3 regions of the Paenibacillus sp. FSL K6-1558 genome follow, and region 1 is predicted to be linked to each of the others. Evidence: riboswitches for the same ligand, from Rfam matches in the RefSeq annotation. Region 1 holds a riboswitch; each other region holds the start of a gene.
What was found. A riboswitch is a leader RNA that binds a small molecule or an ion and turns the genes downstream of it on or off. The one in region 1 is predicted to bind thiamine pyrophosphate.
Positions count from the first base shown of each region.

Region 2: linked by a shared signal. The riboswitch ahead of MHI38_RS18680 (ABC transporter substrate-binding protein) and the one ahead of thiM (hydroxyethylthiazole kinase) in region 1 are both predicted to bind thiamine pyrophosphate.
Region 3: linked by a shared signal. The riboswitch ahead of thiC (phosphomethylpyrimidine synthase ThiC) and the one ahead of thiM (hydroxyethylthiazole kinase) in region 1 are both predicted to bind thiamine pyrophosphate.

Region 1 is NZ_JBBOCV010000001.1:4,801,575-4,805,788, reverse strand. Features, by position in the region: gene MHI38_RS20840 (S-layer homology domain-containing protein) at 1-206, opposite strand, end outside; gene MHI38_RS20835 (radical SAM/SPASM domain-containing protein) at 456-1,337, opposite strand; TPP riboswitch at 1,567-1,669, shown strand; gene thiM (hydroxyethylthiazole kinase) at 1,826-2,635, shown strand; gene thiD (bifunctional hydroxymethylpyrimidine kinase/phosphomethylpyrimidine kinase) at 2,635-3,447, shown strand; gene thiE (thiamine phosphate synthase) at 3,447-4,112, shown strand.
Region 2 is NZ_JBBOCV010000001.1:4,292,023-4,296,236, forward strand. Features, by position in the region: gene MHI38_RS18670 (ABC transporter permease) at 1-487, opposite strand, end outside; gene MHI38_RS18675 (MTH1187 family thiamine-binding protein) at 487-777, opposite strand; gene MHI38_RS18680 (ABC transporter substrate-binding protein) at 1,127-2,167, opposite strand; TPP riboswitch at 2,384-2,496, opposite strand; gene MHI38_RS18685 (hypothetical protein) at 2,638-3,132, shown strand; gene MHI38_RS18690 (hypothetical protein) at 3,187-3,366, opposite strand; gene serS (serine--tRNA ligase) at 3,724-4,214, shown strand, end outside.
Region 3 is NZ_JBBOCV010000001.1:4,511,263-4,515,476, reverse strand. Features, by position in the region: gene thiC (phosphomethylpyrimidine synthase ThiC) at 1-1,666, opposite strand, end outside; TPP riboswitch at 2,063-2,176, opposite strand; gene MHI38_RS19680 (IclR family transcriptional regulator) at 2,338-3,081, opposite strand; gene MHI38_RS19675 (alpha/beta hydrolase) at 3,505-4,214, shown strand, end outside.

The DNA.
Region 1 (4,214 bases):
TCCGCAAATCCAGATAAAATGCCTTTTTCAATTAACTTCGTAATTTCTGTTTTGGCATACGATTGTTCAACATCCTTAAACGACGTTACAGATGATGAGGTCACTTCCGCCGAGGCTAGCAATTGCATAGAAAACATAGAGGCAATCAATGATGTAGAGAGTACTGCTGACAACTTTCGATTAAACTTTTTCCATTTTAAATTCAAAACTCGACACACTCCTCTTAAACGTCCGTTATTAACACAAAAGTGTAACTTTTGAACTACTCCCCCTTTTATAATCAGTAGGATAATAATACCATGTATATTTATAAAAACAAGATTAATAGACTATCATTTTACATAATAGTTGAAATCATGAATCAAATGGTGCCTATTCTTTCCTAATAATAAATAAAAAAATGTGCTACTCGGAATATTACCGAATAACACACTTGAGTTATCTGTCGTATGATTTTAGGCTCCTGCTCCAAAGCGCTGCCGGTATCCGCACTTGCGGCAAAGTTCTTCTACAGCTTCCCGTTTGGAAAAACCGTATACCAGATTGTTCGCACGCTCTCCGTCCACAATATCGGAAAAAGACTTTTCATGGATGTTTCCAAGGTTGATGACACCTTCTCCATCCAAACAGCATGGAACCACGGTTCCATCAACCAGCACAGCTGCCTGACTGCGTAATGCATGACAAAAACCTTTGCCGTCATCTTCAGGTGCATCGAGGCTTGGCCATTGGAATTCATGGTCCTGATTCAGGTATACGTTGGGTGCAATTTTCACGCCACTACCCGCAACCACCTTTTCTTCAATACGGAAGTCCAGATTGAATTCCTTTTCCAGCACCTCAAGCGTCTCCCGATTGCGATTCATCTGAGCATTGGTGAAGTTATCCTGAGTCAGATTCCATAGTCGGAACGAGACAATGACGTTATGTTTCACCGCTTCACGAACAAAAGACAAGATGTTATGCAAGTATCCGTCACGATCCGTAGAACCCTCATGACCGTCAAAACTGTGCAGCGAGAAATTCATCTGTCTCAGTGCAGGTTTGCCCAATAATTTATGCTGTGTCTTTGGCAGTAGCGTACCGTTGGTCGTAATGTTCACTTTAAATCCCTTGGCATGAGCCATATCCAGCAACAGGTCAATTTTGGGATGAAGCAGCGGTTCCCCTTTGACGTGCAGGTAAATATGTTTTGTGTGTGGTTTGATCTGATCCAATATATTATTAAAGACTTCAGGGTCGATGAATCCTTTGGCTCGCTTCGTTTGTGGACAAAAGCTGCATGCCAGATTACAGATGCTCGTAATTTCAATATATACTTTCTTGAACGTTTTCAACTCAGGGTCCCCATTCTGCCGGGAGGAACAACGGTCCTGCCCTCATTCGTAGTACGGCCATATGAGCCAATCCCCATTATATCGGGTTCACGAGCTAAGGTAAATCAGAATAGCGGATCAGTAACAAAGTCCAGTGTATTTTTCATCCCCATTTCAAGGCTTAAATCCTCGCCCTATTTACATTAAGTCAAGATGGATATATGCTGAGTACATAACTGCATATCTTGTACATTTGCACTGGGGGAGCCTTGCGGCTGAGACGAATACGACGATTCGGACCCTTTGAACCTGATCTGGATTATACCAGCGGAGGGAAGTGGAGCGGCTTTTATTGGCAGTAGGGGATCTCTATCCTAGATGGGGATCAACTTCAGTTCAAACGTATAGCTCCGTTCATTTCTCCGGAAATGGACGGGGCTTTTTTGTATTTCAGCAAGTCGTCTCGCTCATAACCATATCCATCATTTGAAAATAAGGAGGTCATTTGGATGTCTTATCTTGAACGTGTACGTTCACTCAATCCTTTGGTTCATAATATTACCAACCTTGTGGTTGCCCCTTTTACCGCAAATGGTCTGCTTGCCCTCGGAGCCTCTCCGTTTATGGCCTATGCTCATGAAGAAGTCGCTGACGTCGCTCGAATGGCTGGCGCGGTGGTTCTGAACATCGGCACATTGGATGAAAAGGTCGTTCAAGCGATACGTCTAGCCGGACAATCAGCCAATGCACATCATGTGCCTGTTGTCCTTGATCCTGTTGGTGCAGGAGCCACGACATATCGCACCGATACGGTACAAATGCTGGTTCGTGAGCTTCGTCTTACCGTATTAAGAGGCAATGTCGCCGAAGTGGCCCATGTCATTGGTGTGCCATGGAATATCAAAGGTGTGGACGCTGGGGTTGGCGAGGGTGATCGGATTAGCATTGCGGAGAAGGCCGCGCAACAACTTGACTGTATTGTCGTTATTACGGGCCAGTACGACATTATTACAGACGGATATCATACTTTCCTCACAAGCAACGGACATGCATTGCTCACCCAAGTTACCGGGGCAGGCTGTCTGCTAAGCTCAGTCATTGGTGCTTTTGCAGCGATTGCCGAGCCGGGGCGCGACATGCTGAACAGTGTGGTGGAAGCTGTCTCAACCTACGGTGTAGCCGCTGAACAGGCTGCAGCACGAACGGCTCATCAGGGGCCAGGCAGCTTCCAGATTGAATTGTTAAATCAACTGGCGCAGATTACACCTTCGCTGTTCTCCGAGCATGCACAAATCCGTCAGATTCGTGGAGGTGTGTGATGAATATTGCTCAAGCGTTAACGATTGCCGGGTCTGATAACGGCGGCGGTGCAGGAATTCAGGCAGATCTCAAAACCTTTCAAGAACTTGGTGTATACGGCATGACGGTCATTACTGCAATCGCCGCTCAGAACACTACAGGGGTTCAAGGCGTGTTTCCGATTGATTACGACGGCATTGCCCAGCAACTTGATTCAACGGGAGTCGACTTTCAGCCGCGTACCATCAAGACAGGTATGCTGTATAGTGCCGAGATTATTCGTCTTGTTGCGGCAAAATGTCAGCAATATGACTGGTCAAATCTGGTTATTGATCCCGTGATGGTTGCCAAAGGAGGTGCACCTCTGCTCCAGCAGGAGGCTGTGCAAGCACTTGTGGAAGATCTGCTGCCTCTTGCTTTGGTTATCACACCTAACATTCCCGAAGCCGAACTACTTATCGGGAGTTCGATTCGGAACCTGAGTGAGCGCGAGGAAGCCGCAAAGCAATTGGTGCAGATGGGTTCAACATATGCCTTGATTAAAGGAGGACATGATACGGGAAGCGGTACGGTTATCGATGTCCTGTATGACGGGCATTCCTTTCATTATTTGGAGAACCTTCGTGTTATGACACGTCATACCCATGGAACCGGCTGCACGTTCTCTGCTGCCATTACGGCGGAACTGGCGAAGGGTGCCCCTATTCTGGCTGCCGTTACGACCGCGCGAGCATTCATTCAGGCAGCCATTGAAGATGAGCTGGGATTCGGGACCGGGCACGGGCCAACGAATCACTTTGCGTACCAGCGCAGACAGCGGGGTGAACGCTGATGCGTAGATGGGATGCGGAAGCGGTGCGCCGTGCGCTGCAGTTGTATTTGGTGATGGGTAGCGTCAATACGACGCGAGACCCGGTGGAGGTGCTCCGCCAGGCGATCACTGGCGGCATCACGCTGTTCCAGTTCCGAGAGAAGGGAACTGGTGCACAGGCAGGCGAAGCCCGCAGAACGCTTGCGCTGCGGCTTCGTGAGGTGTGCAGCCAGCACGGGATACCGTTCATCGTGAACGATGATGTGGAGCTGGCTGTGGCGGTGGAGGCCGACGGTGTGCACGTCGGCCAGGACGATGCGGACGCGGCGCTGGTACGCGCCCGCATTGGAGAAGGGCGGATGCTTGGCGTATCCGCCCACTCCGCCCTTGAAGCCCGCCGTGCCGTGCAGGCGGGCGCAGACTATCTTGGCGTCGGGCCGATGTACCCGACGCGCTCCAAAGCGGATGCCCACGCTGTGCTGGGCCCCGCCGGGGTTGCGGAACTGCGCGCCGCAGGCATCGCAGTTCCGGTGGTCGGTATCGGCGGCATTACGCCCGATACCGCGGCCGCCGTGATGGCGGCTGGAGCCGACGGCGTAGCCGTCATCTCCGCCATCGCGGGCGCGGCCGATGTGCACGCGGCGACTGCACAGCTCGCTGCGATCACCCGCAGGAAGCAGGCATAGCCATGCTCCCTGCCCGATAATGCAAAGGCCGCAACCACTCGGTCTTCAGCCTCTGCATTCTTGTTTTATTCTTCGCCTCCTTTGCCTCGTTCTGCAACCTAT
Region 2 (4,214 bases), 510 kb from region 1:
TATGACGGCGATTCGCACCTGCCATGCGCATATAGTTCATCATCGCCGCATCCGTGCGTGTTAGACCGTCCATGGCAGCGACTGCTACCGGGAAGAAGCAGACCAGAATGATAGTAATCAATTTGGGTAGCAGGCCGAAGCCGAACCAGATCAGCAGGAGCGGTGCAAGTGCGATGGTCGGGATATTTTGACTAAGAATAAGTAGTGGATACAAAGCTGACTTCAGAAAAGGGATCAGATGCAGTACCATGGCAATGAACAGACCGACCGCTGTCCCGGCGACAAATCCGATAAGGGTTAGCTGAATCGTTGCAGAGGCGTGCATACCCAATCGGTCAGCCTGAGACGCCGCTTCGCGAGCGATATCGGACGGGGCGGGCAACATCCATTTCTCAATGTGGAATAGGGAGACGGCCCCTTGCCATATCGCAATAAAGAGAATAACCGCCACGAGGGGCGGCCATACACTTTTGAAATAGGTAGACATTAGCGATATTTCTCCGTCAGTGTATCCATGCTGAATCCGTCCGGGCTATGTGCGATTTTGATCTGGGAGATGATGCTTGGACTACCAGCTTCCACAAGTACCTCGTGCATTTTGCGAACAACCTCCAGCAGTTCATCCAGTTCGCCTTCCATGGTGGTATCTAGCGCATTGACCTGATATTTCAGGCCGGATTGCTGAATGACTTCAATGGCGCGGTCTACGTATGGATATGAGTTCTCGCCGTTCGGTGTTTTGGGAATAACCTGAATACTGAGTAATGTACTTGCCATGAGAGATTAATGCTCCTTTCGGGTGTGGATGGATAAGTAGATATGGTCGTTGTACACTGTAACACTCCGATGACAGAATAACCTTCCAATCGCTGTTATCCCCAGATTTTTTGATTCCCTTTTCCAAAGGGGAAAATCCGCTTTTTCAGGTTTTTTCTGTACTCTCCGTTTCTTGTGTACAAAAAATTCAACTTATCCATTAAGCTGTGGAAAAAATTCAAGAGAAAGCGCGCTTATGAGGTGGTTTTCCTTAGAAAACCTTATAAGCGTTGACTTCTTCAATTTTTTTCTGCCCTCTTCGTTCAAAACGTGTAAATATCAAAGTTCATGGTTACAGTTAGATTTAATATTACTGTGGTAAAAATTCATTGGTGTATGCTTTCGTTACATCAATCTCTTTATCCAGCAGTTTCTTGCTGAACATCCAGTCGGTGTAGTTCTTCCATACGTCTTCCTTTTGTTCACCCCAGCGCGGGGCATCATCTTTGTATTTCGGGCTGAGCCACTTTTGGCTTGCGAGTACTAATTCTTTGTCCAGGTCGGGAACAGCTTTGATCAAAATGTTCGCTGCTTCTTCAGGGTGATCAATCGCATATTGATATCCTTCAGAAGTGGCCTTCAGGAAAGCCTTCACCAGTTCAGGGTCTTTCTGAATCGTCTGTTCATTGGTCACGAGTACAGGGGTGTAGTAATCCAGCGCTTTGGCATAATCCTTCACATATAACATGTCAATCGGTTCTCCACGTAATTCAGCCTCAATTCCTGTCCAGGCATAGAAAATCCACGCAAAGTCGATGTCCCGTTTCACAGCTGTGAAGAAGTCGGCATCGCCCATGTTAATCTTTTTGACTTTGGATACGTCAGCACTTTCGCCCTCCATAATGGATTGCATCACCGCTTCTTCCACTGGGGAACCCCAGCCGCCGTAAGTTTTACCTTCAAAGTCTTTGGGTGATTTGATCTTACGATCCACTGGAGCGGCAAAACCGGATGTATTATGCTGAATAACTGCGGCAATCGACACAAGGGGAACGTCCTGCGTACGCGCCTGAGTTACACTTTCCTGATAACTGACGCCAAACGGTACCTCACCCGAAGCAACCATCGTATCCGCACCGCCGGCTCCTGGCTGTACAATCTCCACATTTAAACCTGCTGCTTTATAAAAACCTTGGTCCACCGCTGCATACAGACCGGTATGATTCGTATTTGGAGTCCAGTCGAGCACGACCTTTACATCTTTCAGTGCAGTACCGCTCCCCTGATTGGTTTGGTCCGAACCTGTCGCACCTTGCTGCTCTGTTGGAGCGGCTTCTTTGCCACCACATGCAGCTACGGTAACGAGTAGCACACACATGAGTAACATTCCCATCGTTTTACGCCATTTCATCGTGTTTCTCTCCTTCGGTATGTCCGGCCGGATGGCACGGGGGTACTCCTTGGCTTCATATCCAATCCCTTTGCATAAATCGACGAATTTATACTCGCGGGTTATCCGAATAACGTCATTTTTCTGTTTCTGCATGTCAAAAGAAAACAAAAAAAGCGCCCCGTAATCCGGGACGCGTGCAGGCGTGAGAGAGTGGCGTTCAGCTTATAGCTGTGCCGTTGCAATATACTCCGATTCCTACGCTGGCATGATCCAGATCAGGTCTAAGGGTTAGTATCTTGATGGGATACACTCTCAGCCGGCCAATTCCGACTCCCCTGGGAAACTATGAAGTTACGGGCATTACTAGGTGTAATTATAGGCCAGTGACAGGATTGTGTCTACATAAGTTGGACTAAAAATATTTTCACAGAATGTTCACTTATGTGAGGGTAGCCCGATTGTCTATAATGATCCAAGTTACAGAAAGGATGAGTGTATTGTCAGTACGCAAGAAACAACAAGTGATTTTTGGACTTATGATGTGTACAGGAATGGTCGTAGTGATGATGACCTTCAATCTATGGCATACGGGGATGTTAAGTCAGATGTCCGTGCTGCAGCTATTGCTCCAATTTGTGATCTGTTTTGCCATCGCCTTTTTGGTGGAGTCGTTCATCGTGGGACCGATAGCGAGAAAAATCACATTTTCCTTCTCATTTGCGAAGTCGAGTAAAATTAGAGGTGTAGTTACGATGTCCTTTTTCATGGTAATCGGCATGGTTTTGCTCATGTCTTTATATGGCATCATTACAGCCTATACTGCAGGTCAGCTAGAAGGAGATTCCGTAATCAATGCGTATCTTCATACGATTGTACGTAACTTCGGTCTGGCATTGCCTTATCAGTTGATTGTACTCGGGCCGCTAGTGCGTTATGTATTTGGCAAGTTGTTCAAGGGACCAGTAGCCGTTGTGTCGGTTTAAATCATCGTATCGTTATCCATCATAACAAAAGTATTTCCTGGGCAATCCTGTGGTTTAAGAAGTTCTAGCGTAAGCGATCCAAAACAAAATACCAATAACCACAGCGGCAATAATGATCGTAGTGAAAACTCCGCTCAACCATGAACCTCGCTGGGCTTGGCGGGCAAGTTCATCTGCTCTTTGTTTGGCGGCTTCGCCCTCGGATGAATTCAGATGGTTTGGGTCCATATTCATAAAGCAATCACCCCTTGGTGTTTTAGAAGTTATTTCAATTGTACTTGATCCAGCTTTGGAAAGATACGTAAACGGGCATATATGAGTTGCAATGTTGTTCTGTCTTCGTATATACTGAGAAACACAATTACAGATCGGATCATGCCGTTGAAGAGAATCCAACTCAGAGGCGTTTTCGCCAGGGAGCGAATTGAAACTATCCCAAGTTAACCGGAACCGCCCGTTATCGCGGACCAAGAGGCTGATCAGGAGATTTGAACTGATTTGGCAAGTTGGGTGGCACCGCGAGCAGAGCGCTCCTCGTCCCAAGGGATGAGGGCGCTCTTTGTATTTTTTTAGCCAAAGGAGACGGTGATCATGTTAGACATGAAGTGGGTTCGGGCACATGCAGAAGAGGTTCAGGCGGCGGCACACGGGAAAAAGATCAAGGTTGATATTGCTGTGTTACTACAGCGGGATGACGAGCGCAAGGCACTTTTGCAGCAAACGGAAGAAGCGCGTCGTCAGCGTAATACACTATCGGCTGAGATCGGGAAGCTTATGCAGTCGGGTGAGCGTGAGCAAGCGGAGAAGATGCGGGCACAGGTTAAACAATTGAATGAACAGCTGGAGCAAGAGGAAGCCAAGCTGGCGGTAATCCAGGAGGAAGTGACCAGACTGCAAAGGCTGGTGCCTAATATCGTGTCGCCAGATACGCCTGTGGGCTTGTCGGATGAAGATAATGTAGAGCTACGGCGAGTGGGAGAGCTACCTGTGTTTGACTACGAGGCCAGAGATCATGTCGAGCTGGGAGAGATGCACGAACTGATCGACATTCCGCGCGGCGTGAAGATCGGTGGAACGCGAAG
Region 3 (4,214 bases), 290 kb from region 1:
TCGCCCCTTCTGCGGGTAACGTCTCATCGTGGTAAGACAGTGCCCGTTCCGGGTCAAGTGACAGGTTAAACTGATCTCTCCAGCGGAACTCGAAGCGTGCCTTCGACAGTGCATCATCCCGGCGCTGAGCGCGTGGGTGGCCTTTGGCTAGGTCTGCGGCATGGGCAGCTATTTTATAAGCGATAACCCCTTCACGTACATCATCCTTGTTCGGAAGCCCCAGATGCTCCTTTGGAGTGACATAGCAGAGCATAGACGTACCAAACCAGCCAATCATCGCCGCCCCAATCGCAGACGTAATATGATCATATCCCGGTGCGATGTCTGTGGTCAGTGGCCCGAGCGTATAAAACGGCGCTTCCTGGCAGATCTCCATCTGCAAATCCACATTCTCCTTGATCTTGTGCATCGGCACATGCCCCGGCCCTTCAATCATCACCTGCACATCATGCTTCCATGCAATCTGCGTTAATTCCCCAAGTGTGGCGAGCTCCGCCATCTGTGCTTCATCGTTGGCATCGTAGATGCTACCTGGACGCAGTCCGTCCCCGAGGGAGAAAGCAACGTCATACCTTTTCATAATCTCGCAGATTTCTTCAAAATGGGTGTACAAAAAGTTCTCCTGATGATGTGCCAGGCACCACGCCGCCATAATGGACCCACCTCTAGACACTATTCCCGTCATCCGTTTCGCTGTCATCGGAATATATCGGAGCAACACACCCGCATGAATTGTAAAATAGTCCACGCCCTGCTCCGCCTGTTCAATCAGCGTATCCCGGTACAACTCCCAAGTGAGGGCCTCCGCCTCGCCATTTACCTTCTCCAGCGCCTGATAGAGCGGCACCGTACCAATCGGCACTGGGGAGTTACGGATGATCCATTCCCGTGTGGTATGAATGTCTTTGCCCGTGGAGAGATCCATTACCGTATCCGATCCCCAGCGAACAGCCCAGGTCATCTTCTCCACCTCCTCCTCGATAGAGGAAGATACAGCGGAATTACCTATGTTGGCGTTGATCTTCACGTGAAAATGACGCCCAATCAGCATCGGCTCACTCTCCGGGTGATTGATGTTGGATGGAAGAATAGCCCGGCCGCTCGCCAGCTCCTGCCGCACGAATTCAGGCTCTACGCCTTCACGAATAGCGGCGTACTCCATCTCGGGCGTAATCAAGCCCTGCCTTGCATAATGCATCTGTGTGACAGAGCGTCCAGCCTGAGCACGTAGCGGTTGACCGCGGAATCCCGGGTACTCCTCTGCCCCGGCTCTCCGTCCTCCCGCCTTCAATCCGTTATCCTCCGGCTTCACTGCGCGGCCCTCATATGCTTCAACGTCACCGCGCTCCATAATCCAGTGATTTCGGAGCGCAGGTAATCCCTTCCGAATATCCATCTGGAATTCGGGATCGGTCATCGGGCCGCTCGTATCGTAGACACGCAGCGGCTCATTATGCTCCACCCCTTGGGGAGTATTCGTATCATGAAGGGCAATTTCACGCTCCGGTACAGCAATGTCCGGTCGTGAGCCCTGAATGTAGACTTTGCGGCTGCCCGGGAAGGGTTGTACCCCTCCAGCCGCTCCGGTTTTCTTTTCCACCGGATGACCATCGCGCCCTGTTTCCTCTATTCCCGTCTGTTGCTCCTTTTGGTTACCTGTATTCATGTCTCCTGTTTCCTCCTCTGTGATCTTCATTTGCCCATATCGTCCACCAATGTGACAGCTTTGACTTACCACACCTGTCTGGAAAAAGCAGAGCACAGAAGCACAGCAGGATTGACCCTGCATAAGCAGCTAGAATGATCCAAAAGACAACTTTTATGTACAATCAGCATGAACACGAAACACGAGATCACTTCTCTTAGAAGTCCAGGCATATATGCCGCAATTATTGTGCTGTCACTTCCAAGGTGAAACACAACAACTGAATCTCTGCTTGCCGCTGTAAATAAAAAAAGCCGGTTCCGAAGGAACCGACTAATGTCCATCACCATACACGCAACAAGGGCCACCTGCTGCAATACAGCATGGATCCCGGGTTAACGTCTGTGGTGTCTGTGGTCATATGGCCGATTACTTCCCTACGCTGGTATGATCCAGATCAGGTGCAAAGGGTCCGGGATCTCATGCGATCCCGTCTCAGTCCGGACAATTCGGACTCCCCCAGTAACGTAAACGTATTGCGACAATCAAGCCGCTGTTCAACTTAAAATATGACATTCAACCGACCCCGCTGGGTCGTCCATTACAGAGTAGCGTAATCTGGGCTTAAATTCAACCTTAATATTCCAGAGGGGAAATTCCCTTCGAGCAAAACTTCATGCAAGAGCCTTCCCCTATGGCAACATAAGTCCCATTTGTACAGCTGCTTCTTTCAACACAGGCGCGTACTCATGTAATGTCTCTTGCGAGAGCCTGCTAACAGGTCCAGACACGGAAAGCGCTGCTGCAATGTTGCCTCTGCGATCCATAATTGGCACAGACACAGCGGCAGCTCCCGGCTCGCGTTCCTCATAGCTGGTTGCGTAGCCACTCACTCGAATGTCTTCCATCTGTGCCAGATAGACGGCCGGATCGATAAATACTGGCCATTCCGGGCCGTTCATCAGTTCCTCCCGATCCTCATCAGCGGCAAAAGCCATTAATACTTTGCTGGAGGCTCCTACGGAAAGCGGCAGTCTGACCCCTACAGGTGCAACCCGCCGAATCGCCTGATCACTCTGCACAGCCTGAATCCGAATCCGTTCACCGCCATCACGAAGGTAGAGACTTACGGTTTCGCCCAAGCGATCACGCAGCCTCTCCATTGCAGGTAACAGCAAAATTGCAGGATCGTCACTACGTGACATATGCGCTGACAGCTCCCAGATTCGAATACCTAGCCGATACTTCTCGGTTGCCGCATCACGTATTACGAACCCCCGATCCTCCAGTGTAGCCATCAATCGATGTACCGTGCTTTTGTGTAAACCGATCTGACTAGCAATTTCGGTGAGTCCAAGATCACTGCGCGTGGTAAAACATAATAATATATCCAGCGCCCGTTCTACAGCCCGGACGGTTAACTTGCGGTCTTCCATGGCATGATGCCCCCCTCATGTTTCATCACATGAAACTTGGTTACATAAATTATATGAGAAACGGTCTCATCTGTAAACCAAAAAGAACCGTTTTGAAGATGATCTGAAAACAAATAAATGAACAAGGATATCCAATTGGCACATCGTAATCTCCTGTAATTTACACACTATGGAATTGTTACCTCTACATCTTAAGAACTATATAACAATTGCGTAACAAATACCTCCAATCAATTGACTTTGACTATATCGGGACATACGATAAAGATAGAAACCAATTCAGATAAAATATCAAAAGCGTGACTTTAGCATTAGGATGCCATCTTCATGAATACGTGCTAAAAAGTACCTATATGCTATTTTTCATATCGTTATGATCTTGTCCATATTAATCCTCAACCGAAACTCAAAGGAGGGGCGTGCATGTATCCGACATCCCAGAGCGAAGCCCCGCTGCATACCAAAGTGTCCGATCTGCCCTCTTCGTTGTCACCGAGGCTGATTCGGTTCAAACATATTGTCGTAGCGTTGCTGCTCTCCGTTGTATTTTTTCTGTTGTTTTGTTTTATTGCCTTACACGGTTATATTGCTTGGGTGCTCTCCAACCCTACGGTCGCACCGGTGTTTTCGAACCCGATGCAGGCCAAAAACATGAAATATGAGGACATTACATTCCCTGCGGCCGACGGTAGCAGAACCATGCAAGGCTGGTATATCCCTGCGAATACCGATACGGGCAAAACCATCATCTTCAGCCACGGTTATGGAGCCAATCGGGAGGAAACCTGGGTGCCTATGTATGACCTCGCCCATTACGCGCACCAGCTCGGGTTTAATGTGGTGATGTTCGATTACGGCTTTGCCTCTCAGGTCAACCGAGCGGTAGCAACAGGTGGTAAGGCTGAGTCTCAGCAATTGCTGGGAGCTATTCAGTTTGCTAAACAGCGCGGAGCACAGGAGCTGGTCGTCTGGGGATTTTCCATGGGAGCAGGCACGGCTCTGCAAACCGGACTGCTAACCAAAGAAGTGGATGCCATGATTCTGGACAGTACATTCCTGCTGGAGCCGGATACGCTGTACCACAACATTCATAATCAGATCAATCTGCCGCGTCAGCCTACGCTCGAGATTAT